Regions from separate parts of the Streptomyces sp. NPDC096324 genome, predicted to be linked through region 1. Evidence: riboswitches for the same ligand, from Rfam matches in the RefSeq annotation. Region 1 holds a riboswitch; the other holds the start of a gene.

Evidence for each region. Region 1 has a riboswitch for S-adenosylmethionine ahead of thrC (threonine synthase). Riboswitches for the same ligand answer to the same signal wherever they lie in the genome.
Region 2: it holds a riboswitch for S-adenosylmethionine, as region 1 does, so the genes downstream of both, ACIQ7M_RS17795 (putative leader peptide) here and thrC (threonine synthase) in region 1, are expected to answer to the same signal.

Annotation. Positions count from the first base shown of each region.
Region 1 covers NZ_JBIWFK010000007.1:187,505-195,080, forward strand. The annotation lists gene ACIQ7M_RS20740 (trehalose-6-phosphate synthase) at 1-669, opposite strand, end outside; gene ACIQ7M_RS20745 (glucosyl-3-phosphoglycerate synthase) at 748-1,692, opposite strand; SAM riboswitch class I at 1,898-2,054, shown strand; gene thrC (threonine synthase) at 2,072-3,370, shown strand; gene ACIQ7M_RS20755 (MoaD/ThiS family protein) at 3,367-3,642, shown strand; gene ACIQ7M_RS20760 (cold-shock protein) at 4,084-4,287, shown strand; gene groL (chaperonin GroEL) at 4,702-6,324, shown strand; gene ACIQ7M_RS20770 (NADH:flavin oxidoreductase) at 6,624-7,576, shown strand, end outside.
Region 2 covers NZ_JBIWFK010000006.1:151,711-159,286, reverse strand. The annotation lists gene ACIQ7M_RS17810 (ABC transporter substrate-binding protein) at 1-337, opposite strand, end outside; gene ACIQ7M_RS17805 (amino acid ABC transporter ATP-binding protein) at 484-1,248, opposite strand; gene ACIQ7M_RS17800 (amino acid ABC transporter permease) at 1,347-2,351, opposite strand; SAM riboswitch class IV at 2,991-3,135, shown strand; gene ACIQ7M_RS17795 (putative leader peptide) at 3,172-3,237, shown strand; gene ACIQ7M_RS17790 (cell envelope biogenesis protein OmpA) at 3,350-4,141, shown strand; gene ACIQ7M_RS17785 (hypothetical protein) at 4,322-4,612, opposite strand; gene ACIQ7M_RS17780 (acyltransferase family protein) at 4,947-6,203, shown strand; gene ACIQ7M_RS17775 (expansin EXLX1 family cellulose-binding protein) at 6,236-7,201, shown strand; gene ACIQ7M_RS17770 (PP2C family protein-serine/threonine phosphatase) at 7,373-7,576, opposite strand, start outside.

The sequences.
Region 1 (7,576 bases):
GGCTTCGGTCCCCTCCGCGCAGCGCATGAAGGCGGTGGCCCACCGCCAGGTCAGGAAGGCCACCCGGTCCGCGCCGAGCATGCCCGCCATCAGCTCCGCGCGGATGTCGTCGGGGAGCATCCGGAAGTAGTCCTCGGGCGCCCACGGGGTGTGGGAGAAGTGACCGATGCGCAGGTCGGGGCGCAGCTCGCGGAGCATCCCGGGCACCAGGCACAGGTGGTAGTCCTGGACCAGCACGGCCGCGCCGTCGGCCGCCTCCTCGGCCAGCGCCTCGGCGAAGGCGCGGTTGTAGGTCCGGTACGACTCCCACTGGCGCCGGAACTCGGCGTCGAAGACCGGCTCCAGCGGGGTCTGGTAGAGCAGGTGGTGCACGAACCACAGCACGGAGTTGGCGATGCCGTTGTACGCGTCGGCGTGCGTGGCGGCGTCGATGGCCAGCATTCGTACGCCGTCCTCGTGGACTCCGCGCCGGACGGCCTCCCGGTCGCCGTCGCCGAGGGCGGAGCAGACCCAGAGGGCGCCCGCGTCCGGCCCGATCGCCGAGAGTCCCGAGACGAGACCGCCGCCGCCGCGTCTGGCGTGCAGCGAGTCGTCCTCCTGTACCTCGTAGGTGACCGGGCCGCGGTTGGAGGCGACCAGAATCCTGTGGGCACCGTGCGTTGAAGCCATGCCTCGAAACCTAGCCCCGTCTCGAAACGCTCAAACGCGCCCTTCGGCCGTATGCGATCGGCGGCCGTCGGCGCCGGACTACGCGGCTTTGCGCGTCTGGTACTCGGAGATTTCGCTCATCGGCGGCCTTTCCTCCGTGTCCACGGAGTACGTGCGCGGCCGGAAACCGTCGCGGTCGCGCTCGAACTGGGTGAGGGCGGGGCGGATCAGGTGCCCGCGCGCCAGCCGGAGCTGTGCGGTGCGGTAGATGGCGGCGGCCATGCGGCCGAGCGCCTGGCCGTCCTGGTGGCGGTGTTTGCGCACCCCGACGTCGACCTGGGCGAGGGCGTCGAGGCCCACCAGGTGCAGGGCGTCGACGAGCATGCCCAGTTCGACGCCGTAGCCGACGGGGAAGGGGAGCTGTTCGAGCAGCGAGCGGCGGGCCGCGTACTCGCCGCCGAGCGGCTGGACGAAGCCCGCGAGCTGCGGCCAGTGCATGTTCAGGAGCGGGCGGGCCATCAGCTCGGTGACCCGGCCGCCCTGCCCGCCGCCGCCGGCCAGCGGGCGGTCGTACATGGCCTTGACCAGGTCGACGCCGGGTTCGGTGAGCAGCGGGCCCACGATCCCGGAGACGAAGTCGGACGAGAACTCCTTGAGGTCCGCGTCGATGAAACAGACGATGTCGCCGCTCGTCACGAGCAGCGACCGCCACAGCACCTCGCCCTTGCCGGGCACGGCCGGGATCCGCGGGAGGATGTCGTCGCGGTGCACGACCCGCGCGCCCGCGGCGGCGGCGACCGCGGCGGTGCGGTCGGTCGAGCCGGAGTCGACGACGACGATCTCGTCGACGAGGGGCACCTGCTGCATCAGGTCGTGGCGGATGATCGCGACGATCTCGCCGACCGTCTCCTCCTCGTTGAGCGCGGGCAGCACGACACTCACCGTCGACCCGGTGACGCGTTTGGCTGCCATGATCCTGTGGAGCGGGCGGTCGGTCGCGGACCAGGAGCGTGTGCTCAGCCAGCTTTCGACTTCTCTCAGCACCGTCTGCGGCTCCTCACTGTCTGATCACACGCTCTCATCGGCGTGCCCGCTGCGGCCAGCGGCAGATCGATTGCCGTCGTCTCGCGGTTCGGACGACTATCTCAACTGTCCTGGCCTTCGGTTACAGTCTTGAACAACGCGCATGACCATCGCATGTCCTGGATCGTCGGCGCGTATCGTGTTCAACAGTTCAACAATCAAATACCGCTCATCCAGAGGGGCAGAGGGATACGGCCCGATGAAGCCCCGGCAACCCTCCAGCCGGTCTCGTACCGATCGATGTCGATCGCGTCGCGAGGCTCCCGGCTAGGGAAGGTGCCAAATCCGTCTCACGGCGAAGTGCGCCGTGAGGAAGATGAGGAGAAAGGGCCTCGCCTCCATGGCTGCGCAGACAGTTGCAAGCACCACGAACTCCGCGGACGCGGTAGACCTCGGACCGGCCGCGGCGCTTTCCTGCCGCGAGTGCGGACACCGCGTCCCGCTCGGTCCGGTCTTCGCCTGCGAGGAGTGTTTCGGCCCGCTGGAGATCGCCTACGACTTCTCGGCCTACGACACCGAAGAACTCCGCAAGCGCATCGAAGCGGGACCCGCGAACATCTGGCGCTACGCGCCGCTGCTGCCCGTCCCCGCGGACGTGGCGGACAAGCCGAACATCAACCCCGGCTGGACCAAGCTCGTCCGGGCCGACAACCTGGCCCGTGAGCTCGGCGTCGACGCCGGAAAGCTCTTCGTCAAGGACGACTCCGGCAACCCGACGCACTCCTTCAAGGACCGCGTCGTCGCCCAGGCCATCGAAGCGGCCCGCGCCTTCGGATTCACCACCCTCTCCTGCTCCTCCACCGGCAACCTCGCCGGAGCGGTGGGCGCCGCGGCGGCCCGTGCCGGCTTCCGTTCCTGCGTGTTCATCCCGCACGACCTGGAGCAGGGCAAGGTCGTCATGGCCGCGGTCTACGGCGGCGAGCTCGTCGGCATCGAGGGCAACTACGACGACGTGAACCGTTTCTGCTCCGAGCTGATCGGGGACCCGGCCGGCGAGGGCTGGGGCTTCGTCAACGTCAACCTGCGGCCCTACTACGCCGAGGGCTCCAAGACCCTGGCGTACGAGATCTGCGAGCAGCTCGGCTGGAAGCTCCCCGACCAGCTCGTCGTGCCGATCGCCTCCGGCTCCCAGCTCACGAAGATCGACAAGGGGCTCCAGGAGCTGATCAAGCTCGGCCTCGTCGAGGACAAGCCGTACAAGATCTTCGGCGCCCAGGCCGAGGGCTGCTCCCCGGTGTCCGTCGCCTACAAGGCCGGCCACGACGTCGTACGGCCGCAGAAGCCGGACACCATCGCCAAGTCGCTCGCCATCGGGAACCCGGCGGACGGCCCGTACGTGCTCGACATCGCCCGGCGTACCGGCGGTGCGGTGGAGGACGTGAACGACGAGCAGATCGTGGACGCGATCAAGCTGCTCGCGCGCACCGAGGGCATCTTCGCGGAGACGGCGGGCGGTGTGACCGTCGGTGTCACCCGCAAGCTGATCGAGAACGGCCTCCTGGACCCGGCCCTCACCACGGTCGTGCTGAACACCGGCGACGGCCTCAAGACCCTGGACGCGGTGGCCTCCGACACCGGGCTGACCGCGACCATCCGCCCGAACCTCGACTCCTTCCGAGAGGCTGGCCTCGCATCATGAGCGTCAACGTCCGCATCCCCACCATCCTGCGCACCTACACCGGTGGCGCCGCCGAGGTGACGGCCGAGGGCGCGACCCTCGCCGAGGTCATCAGCGACCTGGAGAAGAACCACACGGGCATCGCCGCGCGCGTCCTGGACGACCAGGGCAAGCTGCGCCGCTTCGTCAACGTGTACGTCAACGACGACGACGTGCGCTTCGAGCAGGGACTGGAGACGGCGACTCCGGACGGTGTCGGCGTTTCGATCATTCCGGCCGTCGCCGGAGGCTGATCGTTACCCTCGGTAATGCCGAACACATTGCGTTCACAGAATTGCCCCCTCCGTGAGACAAGCGGAGGGGGCAATTCTGTAGGGTTGAACGCGCTAGAGTTGGGGAAGTCGCTTCAATTTTGATGTTGGTTTCATGCCGGGCGCATATGAGTGACCGTTCTCCGGGCGACAAGAAGTAGCCAAAGTGACTCACCTTTTTGGGCATTTTATGGCATTTGCGGGGCCCGACTTGCCCTGAATCCTTGCACATTCTCCGCATATCATTGATCGGCCATGCCCAGAATTCTCGTCCGATTGACCTGTTGCAGAGGGCAGTTGGACAGATACATTCAGCCGCGGTCGACGCGTTCCGGCGCACACCCCCAACCGTTGGGGGGTGAGGTCTGACCCGGATCCGCGAAGTGCGGATCTGTGCAAGGGCCAGTAATAGGGGAGTTAGGCATGGCTCAGGGCACCGTCAAGTGGTTCAACGCGGAGAAGGGGTACGGCTTCATCGCGGTCGACGGTGGTGCGGACGTCTTCGTGCACTACAGCGCGATTCAGATGGACGGCTACCGCACCCTTGAAGAGGGTCAGCGAGTGGAGTTCGAGATCTCGCAGGGCCAGAAGGGTCCGCAGGCGGACATGGTCAAACTCGCCGTTTGATCGGGCGCGAACGACCACCGACTCACTCACGCACGAGGGGCCCGCATCCCACCAGGGGTGCGGGCCCCTCGTGCGTCCTCGGTCGGCCTCCCGCCCCGCGTACGCCCGCGCGCCCCGGTGTGGACCCGTGCGGGGACTGGGTCGGGGGGCTGTTTTCGTGAGAGGCGCTCGCGCCCGCCCGTCGCCCGACCGCCACCCCTCGATGAGCTCGCTTTCGCGAGCGCACCTTGCACTCGACGGGGTCGAGTGCTAATCATTGGCGTTAGCACTCTCCCAGTGAGAGTGACAGAACTTGGATCGGGCCGGCGAGGCTCGCGGGCCTGTGGGGCAAGGAACCACAGGGCACGAGGGCCGTCCGTCGCGGGCGCGGGCGCGATCCGGAGCAATCCACCCCGTCCGGGAGGACCACTTCACATGGCCAAGATCATCGCGTTCGACGAGGAGGCACGGCGCGGCCTCGAGCGCGGCATGAACCAGCTCGCGGACGCCGTCAAGGTGACGCTCGGCCCCAAGGGTCGCAACGTCGTTCTCGAGAAGAAGTGGGGCGCCCCCACGATCACCAACGATGGTGTCTCCATCGCCAAGGAGATCGAGCTCGAGGACCCGTACGAGAAGATCGGCGCCGAGCTGGTCAAGGAAGTCGCCAAGAAGACGGACGACGTCGCCGGCGACGGTACGACCACGGCGACCGTGCTGGCCCAGGCGCTCGTGCGCGAGGGTCTGCGCAACGTCGCCGCCGGCGCCAACCCGATGGCTCTCAAGCGCGGTATCGAGAAGGCCGTCGAGGCCGTCTCCGGTGCCCTGCTGGAGCAGGCGAAGGATGTCGAGACCAAGGAGCAGATCGCTTCCACGGCCTCCATCTCCGCCGCCGACACCCAGATCGGCGAGCTCATCGCCGAGGCGATGGACAAGGTCGGTAAGGAAGGCGTCATCACCGTCGAGGAGTCCCAGACCTTCGGTCTGGAGCTGGAGCTCACCGAGGGTATGCGCTTCGACAAGGGCTACATCTCGGCGTACTTCGCCACCGACATGGAGCGTATGGAGGCCGTCCTCGACGACCCGTACATCCTGATCGCGAACTCCAAGATCGCGAACGTGAAGGACCTGCTCCCGCTCCTCGAGAAGGTCATGCAGGGCGGCAAGCCGCTGCTGATCATCGCCGAGGACGTCGAGGGCGAGGCCCTGTCGACCCTGGTCGTCAACAAGATCCGTGGCACCTTCAAGTCCGTCGCCGTCAAGGCCCCGGGCTTCGGTGACCGCCGCAAGGCCATGCTCGGCGACATCGCCATCCTCACGGGCGGCGAGGTCATCTCCGAGGAGGTCGGCCTCAAGCTGGAGAACGCGGGTCTGGACCTGCTGGGCCGTGCCCGCAAGGTCGTCATCACCAAGGACGAGACCACGATCGTCGACGGCTCCGGCTCTGCCGACCAGGTCGCCGGCCGTGTGAACCAGATCCGTGCCGAGATCGAGAACTCGGACTCGGACTACGACCGCGAGAAGCTCCAGGAGCGTCTGGCGAAGCTGGCCGGCGGCGTGGCCGTCATCAAGGCCGGTGCCGCCACCGAGGTCGAGCTCAAGGAGCGCAAGCACCGCATCGAGGACGCCGTTCGCAACGCGAAGGCGGCCGTCGAGGAGGGCATCGTCGCCGGTGGTGGCGTGGCCCTGCTCCAGGCTTCCTCGGTCTTCGAGAAGCTCGAGCTCACCGGTGACGAGGCGACCGGCGCCAACGCCGTCCGTCTGGCCCTGGAGGCCCCGCTCAAGCAGATCGCCGTCAACGGTGGCCTCGAGGGTGGCGTCATCGTCGAGAAGGTGCGCAACCTTCCCGTCGGCCACGGCCTGAACGCCGCGACCGGTGAGTACGTCGACATGATCGCCGAAGGCATCATCGACCCGGCGAAGGTGACGCGTTCCGCTCTGCAGAACGCCGCCTCCATCGCCGCGCTGTTCCTGACCACCGAGGCCGTCATCGCCGACAAGCCGGAGAAGGCCTCCGCGGCCGCTCCGGGCGGCATGCCGGGCGGTGACATGGACTTCTGATCGACCCCGGTCGATCAACCGTCCTGACGTTCCGAGGGCGGCACCTTCCCGCGAGGGAGGGTGCCGCCCTCGGGCGTTTCCCGGCCCGGCCCCGACGTCTCCCGCGACGTCTCGCGGGGGCGGGGCGGCCCCGTGACGTGGCCCGGATCACAGGAATGAGTCCGGGGGCGGCGGAATGCCCCGCCCGGTGCGGAGGTTGACGCTGACGAGCAGTTGATGCATGTGCACATACCGCACGGAATCTCCTGTATCGCAGACCACTCGACGTCATACCGACCACCTCTCCTAGGAGCCCCCACGTGACCGCTGACGCCGCGTCCCGCGCAGCCGAGATCCTGTCCCGTCCCGTCTCCATCAACGGCCTGACCGTCCCGAACCGGATCGCCATGGCCCCGATGACCCGGATGTTCTCGCCGGGCGGCGTACCGGGAGAGGACGTGGTCGGCTACTACTCCCGCCGTGCCGCCGCGGGCGTCGGCCTGATCGTCACCGAGGGCACCTACGTCGGCCACGACTCGGCCGGACAGAGCGACGCGGTGCCGCGCTTCCACGGCGAGGACCAGCTCGCCGGATGGGCGAACGTCGCCGACGCCGTGCACACGGCGGGCGGCACGATCGTCCCGCAGCTCTGGCACATAGGCATGGTCCGCAAGACCGGCGAGCCGCCCTTCACCGACGCCCCGCCGGTCGGCCCCTCCGGCCTCTACAAGGAGGGTGCCGAGGTCACCGGCAAGAGCATGACCCAGCAGGACCTCGACGACGTCATCGAGGCGTTCGCCACGGCTGCCGCCGACGCCGAGCGCATCGGCTTCGACGGTGTCGAACTCCACGGCGCCCACGGCTACCTGCTCGACCAGTTCCACTGGGCGGGCACCAACCGGCGCGAGGACGCCTACGGCGGCGACCCGGTGGCCCGTACGAAGTTCTCGGCGGAGATCGTCGCCGCGGTGCGCGCGGCCGTCTCGCCCGAGTTCCCCGTCATCTTCCGCTACTCGCAGTGGAAGCAGCAGGCGTACGACGCCCGGCTCGCGGAGACCCCGGAGGAGCTGGAGGCGATCCTCGCCCCGCTCGCCGCGGCCGGAGTGGACTCCTTCCACGCCTCCACGCGCCGCTACTGGGTGCCCGAGTTCGACGGCTCCGACCTCAACCTCGCCGGCTGGACGAAGAAGCTGACGGGCAAGCCCACCATCACCGTCGGCTCGGTCGGGCTGGACGGCGACTTCATCAAGGCCTTCGTGGGCGAGGGCTCGCC
Region 2 (7,576 bases), on a different contig from region 1:
GTTCGCTGCCGGTGAGCGTCTTCTGGTCCTGTCCGACGAAGTTCAGCGGCGGCGACCCGGCGGGCAGTGCTCCGATGCCCACCACCAACGTGCCTCTCTCCGCCACGGACTTGGGCAGCTCGGCGCTGATGGACTTCACCTCGGAGACCTTCAACGTGGCCTCCTTCGCGGCCCCGTTGGAGAGCGCGCCCACGGTCACGGTTCCGGCCGCGTCGGTCTTCGTCCGGGTGGCGGCGTCGCTGTCTCCGCCGCAGACGGTGAGGGAGACGGCGAGGGAGGCGACGGCGGCGGTGGCGACGCCGCGGAGGGCTGTGCGGTTCAGGCTGAGGGTGCGCATGGCTGTCCTTGTCGAGTGTGCGATGAGAGATGTGGGGGAACGGTCCCGGCGGGCCGCCGAATCGGGGGTCCGCCCCGGCATGGGTCGGGGCGGCAGGGCAGGGAACACCTCGTCGGGCGGTGTCCCGCTGCGTGTCGGGCAGAAGCTCAGAGCACCTTGCTCAGGAACTCTCGGGTGCGCGCTTCTCGCGGATGGTCCAGCACCTGCTCGGGCGGGCCCTGTTCGACGATGCGTCCGCCGTCCATGAAGACCACACGGTCGGCGATCTCGCGGGCGAAGCCGATCTCGTGCGTGACGATGACGAGTGTGGTGCCGCTGTGGGCCAGATCCTTGATGACGGCGAGGACTTCGCCGACGAGTTCGGGGTCGAGCGCGGACGTGGGTTCGTCGAAGAGGATGACTCCCGGACGCAGGGCGAGGGCACGGGCGATGGCCACGCGCTGCTGCTGGCCGCCGGACAACTGCCGGGGGTAGGCGGCGGCCTTGTCGGCCAGGCCCACCCGGGCGAGCAGATCGCGTGCGAGTTCCTGTGCCGCGGCCTTGGACAGCCTGCCGGTCGCCACCGGAGCCGCGGCCACGTTGTCGAGCACGGTCAGGTGCGGGAAGAGGTTGAAGTTCTGGAACACGAACCCGATCCGGCTGCGCTGGACGAGGATGGCCCGCTCGCTCAGCTCGCGCAGACGGTCGCCGTGCCTGCGTACGCCGATGAGCTCGCCGTTCAGGCTGACATGGCCGGCCTCGGGCTTCTCCAGGTGGTTGATCACCCGGAGGAGCGTGGACTTGCCGGAGCCCGACGGACCGAGGACGACCGTCACCTCGCCGGGGCGCACGGTCAACTCCACGCCGTCCAGGACCTGTTGGGGTCCGTACCACTTGTGCACGTCGTGCACCTCGACGGCGGCGGGCTCCACCCGCAGCGCGTCGGCGATCTCCGCGGCCGGAGCCGCGTCCGCCACCTCGGCGGCCGGGGCCGTCCGCGTCCTCACGGTCGTCACATTCGTCTCGCCGCTCATGTCGCCGTCTCCCTCCGGAACCGGGCCCGCACGTCGCGCAGACCGTTCCGCGCCTTCTGCAACGGAGTCGGCGGCAGCGTGCGCAGGGCGCCCCGCGAGTAGTGCCGCTCGACGTAGAACTGGATGACGGACACGACGCTGGTGAGGATCAGGTACCAGGCGGTGGCGACGAGGAGCAGCGGTACGATGTCGCCGGGGTAGGTGCTGCCCATGCTCTGCACGGAGCCGAAGAGGTCCAGCAGGGACACGTAGAAGACCAGCGAGGTGCCCTTGATCAGGCCGATCAACTGGTTCACGTAGTTGGGGGTGATGGAACGCAGCGCCTGCGGGAAGACGATCTTCGCGAACTGGTAGCGCTTCGGCAGACCGAGGGCGGAAGCCGCCTCGTGCTGGCCCTGGTCGACGGAGAGGATGCCGCCGCGCACCACTTCGGAGGCGTAGGCCGCCTCGTTCAGGCTCAGTCCGATGACGGCGACGGCCATGTCGGTCGCCAGACGGGACTCGTCGAAGGTGAAGAAGGCCGGCCCGAACGGCACTCCGACGCTCAACGTCTGGTACAGCGCGCTGAAGTTGTAGAGGAAGAGCAGGACCACGATCAGCGGCACCGAGCGGAACAGCCAGGTGTAGACCCAGCTCACCGCGCGCAGCACCGGGCTCCTGGAGAGCCTGGCCAGGGCCAGCAGGACGCCGCCGAGCAGGCCCAGGATCGCACTGCAGAAGGCGACTTCGAGGGTGATGAGCAGGCCGTCGAGAATGGTCGGGCGCAGGAACCAGTACTGGAAGCGGTCCCACTGGTAGACGGGGTTGGTCACCAGTCCGTGGGCGATCTGGGCGACGAGCACGAGCACGACGGCCGTGACGATCCAGCGCCCGGGCCGCCGGAGCGGAATGACCCGCTGGGCCGCCGGACGTTCGGACGCGGCGGAGAAGTCGTTGCGAGGGATCGCCTCGGCGGGCGGTGCTGATCCGAAAGACACAGCGGCGCCGGGAGGTTGACTCATGGAGAACTCCAGCGGATTCGGACACCCCGGACCACGGAGCGGCGGCGCACCGCCGAGCGGGACGGCTCGGTACACGGCGATGCGCGGGCCCTGTGGGACGAGGGCTGGACGGGGAAGGGGCGTTTCGCGACAGCGGTGATCGCCGAGGGCCCGGTGGAGCCGGTCGGCGCGTGGTCGTCAAAGACCTGGCGGAACCCTCAACTCGCGATCGCCGCAGGCTCGGAGGAACCGTCGGTTCGTGATCGCGAAGAATGCGGACGAGCCGTCGGTTCGTGAGCGCCGACGAGGAGAACGCCGACGGCTCGGATGAGCCGCGCGTTCATGGTCGTCGAGGACTCGGAGAGGCTGTCAGCCTTGGCTGAGGGAGCGACAGCTGCCCTTACACAGGGCGCTGTTGACACGCAGCAGGTCCACGGCACGGTCGGCGCAGAGCACATTGCGGCCGAGGCGCCGCCATGCGGCCGTCCCGTCAGCTCCGTGCATCGCCGTCACCATTTCTTCTCCGGCCGAAAGGCATCCTGTGGTGCGCCGCAGGTTAGGCCTGTCCGGAAAACAAAGTCAATGCGGGTGACCACCAGGTGAGACCGCGCTTACGGCCTTCTTGACGGCGCAACTTGGCGAATCGAGACTGGCATGGACGGTCACGATTGTCAGCGCCACGGTACGGGTAGACCCCGCTCCAGTGGTCATCGGCCCCGGCCCGCTGACAGGCAACCCTTCCACCGCGACGGGGTGCCCCGGGTGACGACCGGGTCCCGCCGGCGCGGCGGGGCAAGCGTGGTCTCGCGTCTCGCGAGCCCTGAGCCAGGACCGGTGGGAATTGCCCAAGAGCGGTTTGACGAGGCGCTTGCACATCGACCTCCTGCGCGTCTCCAGCGCTTACTGATCCGCGGCCGGTCCGTTCGATCCGGACCGGCGCGACAAGCGCAATCAATCCGCATCCCGGCCGCCGATGCCCACAAAGCGGCGGTGGCTTCCGTCGTCCCCCAGGGAGAGTCATGCCCGAGACAGCTTCGCGCACGTCCAGCACAGCCAACTCACGCCCCTGTGACCAGATTCCGCTCCCCTCGGCCCTTCGGCTCAAGCCGACGACGACCTCGTCCGCACTCCCCCACCGCGTCGACAGCCGCATCGGCGTCGGTCTCGCCGGCGGCTTCTACCCGGCTCCGCACCGCTACGAGCTGTATCTGTCGCACAGTTGTCCGTTCTCGCTGCGTATCGCCATCACGCTCGGACTGCTCGGTCTGCGGGACTCGGTCGCCACCACACTCCTGGCGGACCCCGCGCGGACACCCGACGCCTTCGCCTCACTGCGCCGCGCCTACGAGGCCACCGAGCATCACTTCGACGGGCCGCTCACGGCGCCCGCCCTGTGCGACCGGTGGAGCGGACGCATCGTCAGCAACCACCCGCCCGCCATCCTCCGCGATCTCGCCGGGCTGCTCTCCGGTCACACCACGACGTGCCCGTCCACGCTCCGTCCTCCGTCCCTGACCGTAGAGATCGATGCCCTCCGCGATCTGCTGGACCGCGATGTCACCGCGTCCGCCGCGCCGTCGGAGCTCGGGGCGGCCCTGGACCTGCTGGACTGCCAACTCAGGGGAAGCGCCTACGTGTTGGGCGACTTCCTCACGGCGGCGGACGTGGACGTGTGGACGGCGCTCACCGGTCTCGGCCGGTCCCGCGCCCTCGGCTCACGCCCCCGGCTCCTGGACTACGTACGCCGTCTCGGTGATCACCCGGCCTTCCGGCACGCGCACGACGTGTTGCCGCTCGCGACGGAGGTCTGACGCTTCCGGCGGAAGCGTGCGCGCCGGGCAGGTGGGTGGTTCTCGTACGAACGGCAAGCGCCGTTCCACGGCCACCGGCCCGGCCCTCGGAACAGTCCCACACGCGGAACAGTCCCTCACACGGACCGGTCACCCGCCCTGACCGGTCACTCGCGCGCACCGGTCCCGCGCCCGGACCGGTCACTCGCGCGGAACCAGCAGGATGCTGACACCGTTCACCGTGGAGGTCCACCGGCGGCCCTGCTCCAGGGCCTCGCGCCCCGGACCGAGAATCCGCTCCTGGAGCACCACCGCCGAGTCGCGGAGTTCCTCCCACGGCTCAGTCGTCTCGAAGGCACGCCGGGACCGCTCCACGGAGCCGACCAGAGAGCGGCAGGCCGCTTCCACGTCGGGGACGTTCTGGCCGGCCGATCCGACGCCCTCGAGCGACCACGTCATCCACAGGTGGCCCATGCCATCACTCTGTCCCATCACCGGAACCGACGCATTCCCAGCGCGCGGAGCTCGCGCCGAGCGGGTCCACCGCTCCGGTACCGCAGGGTGCGTCAGCCCGTTGCACGGCCGCATCCGAACCGGCCGTCACCGGCATCGCCCCCGGCCCTTGTCACACTGTCCGCACCACCACCCAGGAACGGGTCGACGGGCCGTGAGGCGCCGACCCGCGCGCAGGCGACCCCGACGGAAGTGAGCAATCCTGGCGAAAGCCGCCTCATCAGGGCGTGCCTCGAAGGACCCGGTCCAGGCAGGCGTCTCCATGAAACCCGCACCGCCCCTTCTCCGGCCGCTTCCGCGGCGGCCTTCACCGGTGTCGGGTCCGCCCGCGTCCGGTGGATCCGCCGGGTCCCCGCGGCTGGGCCGGCTGGACGCCCTGCGGGGGATCGCCGCGCTGCTCGTGGCGGTGGACCATTCCTCGTACTCCTTCTTGGCGGAGTTCCGGGCGCAGGTGATGCCCCAGATCGACATCGGCCGGTACGGCGTCATGCTGTTCTTCCTGGTGAGCGGTTACGTCATTCCCGCCTCGCTCGAGCGACGGGGCTGTGTCAGGAGCTTCTGGATCGGGCGGGCGCACCGCATCTATCCGCTGTGGGCCGTGGTGGTGGGCTCGGCCCTGGCGCTGAACCTGGTCGGCGTCGCGCATCTCGGCACTCGCTTCGAGGGGCGGAATCCCGTCACGGTCGCCGTCGCGCACACCACCCTGCTCCAGGAACTGCTGGGCACGCCGAGTGTCGTCCTCGTCCTGTGGACCCTGTCGTACGAGCTGGCTTTCTACCTACTGGTCGTCGCCCTGTTCACGGTCCGGCTCCACCGGCGCTCGGCGACCGTCTCGGTGGCGCTGGGAGCGCTGGCCGCCGTGAGCGCGACCGCGGCGTTCGTGCCACCGGCGTCCGCGCTGACCTCCGCGGTCGGCGCGGGGCCGCTCGTCGCGCTCGCCGCCACGGCGCTGGTGTTCGCCGTCCTCTGCGGGAGTTCCGGGAGGTCCGGGCTGCGGCTGCCGGGGGCCGTGGCGGGAGGCGTGCTCGCGCTGGTGCTGGTCTCCTTCAACGGCACCGTTCCGCTCTGGGAAGGCCTCGTGATCCTGGCCGTGATGTTCCTCGGCACCGCGATCCAGCGGGCGGAGAGCGGGGAGAGCACCTGGCCGCGCGCGGCCCGCACCGCCGTCGCGGTGGTGATCTGCGCCGTGGGGAGCGCGTACGCGTACGGCGACACCGCTCCGTTCGCACGGCGCGGCTGGATCACGGCCTTCGTGCTGGCCGTGCTCACCTTCGGCGCGGCCCTGGCGCTGCGCCGCCGAAGGATTCCCCGCGCGCTGACCTGGCTGGGGACGGTCAGCTACTCGGTGTACCTGGTGCATCCGGTCGTGCTGGCGATGAGCGACGGCGTGATCGGCCGGTCCCGGCGCGACAGCCCCGTACTCGAAGCGGTGTTCTTCGCCGTGCTGCTGCCGTTGTGCGCGATGACCCATCGCTTCGTCGAGGTGCCGGGTCTGGCCCGCGGCCGGGAGCGGATCCGTCGCATCGGCCGAGGATCGGACGGCAACCTTTTCGCTTCCGGCGGCGACTGACGGGTACACCACCGGCTCGATCCTCCGAACGGATGCGCATGAAGGAAACGAGGCAGCCCGCGCGACGGCGACGCGGACGTCGGCCGACGCCGCGGGCCGTCACCCCGGTCGCCCTGGTCGCGGTCGGTGCCCTGGTCTGTCTGGTCGTGGCGTTCCGGCCCGACCACCGGGCCGCCACGGGAGACAGCGCGGGCTCGCCGGCCGCCGGTTCCCGCGGGACGGCCACTCCCGACCGGGAATCTTCGACCGGATCGACGTCACCCCGGGCGCCCCGGTCGCACAGCCCTGCCGCCTCACCGACCGCGACGGCCCGCCCCTCCACCGCGTCGGCGCGGCCATCGGCCTCGAACACCTCCCGCACCACGCCGACGACCGCCTCGCTGTCGGGACGGATCCGTCCAGGTGTCGACCACCGGGGTGTGGCGACCATGTACGACGCGGGGAACGGCGACGGCGCATGCTCCTACGGTCCGACCGACGACGTCATGACCGCGGCGATGAACCACACCGACTACGAGACGTCCAAGGCGTGCGGGGCCTACGTGCGGGTGCGCGCCGGCGGTGGCGCGAGCATCACGGTCCGGATCACCAACGAATGCCCGACGGGCTGCACCCCCGGCCAGCTCGATCTCAGCGCCCAGGCGTTCGCCCGGCTCGCGAACCCGGTGGCCGGCCGGATCCCGATCACGTGGAAACTGCTCAGCCCCGGCGACGCCGGCACGGTCGCCCTGCGCTACAAGACCGGGTCGAGCCGCTACTGGTGCGCGCTCCAGGTGATCGGTCACCGGAATCCGCTGGCCCGGCTCGAACTCCGCTCCGGCGGCGCATGGCGGCCACTTCCTCGCACCGACTACAACTACTTCCTCGCCGAGGACGGCGGCGGCTGCGGCGGCGCGATCCGGATCACCGACATCTACGGTGAACGGCTGACCGTCGACGGCATCGCGCTGCGACCCGACGCCGTGCAGACGACCCGGCTCCAGTTCGCGCGCCACTGACCCGTCCCGCCCCACCCCGTTCCGTCGCGTTCCAGCGAGCGCGTCCCCTCGCGCCCCCTCGCACCCCGGCTCGCGCCGGAGCGCACCCGGGCGCTCGGACGCACTCGGACGCACTCGGAGCGTGCCCTGGGCGAAGACTCCTTCTCCGGAACGGTCGCCCTGCCGGACCGGCTACTCCGCGCGCCTGCCGCAGGCCACGCCCTCGGCGGGCGGTCCCGGCGGGGAGGGAACGGTGACCGAGCCACCGCCCGCGACGACAGCGGTCGCCGGCTCGGCGGGTGCCGGTTTGCGGAGCAGCAGCAGGGCCGCGTCGTCGTGCAGTCTGCCGCCCACATGGGCCTGGAGCTCGGCGTCGAGCGCGGCGAGCGTGGAGGC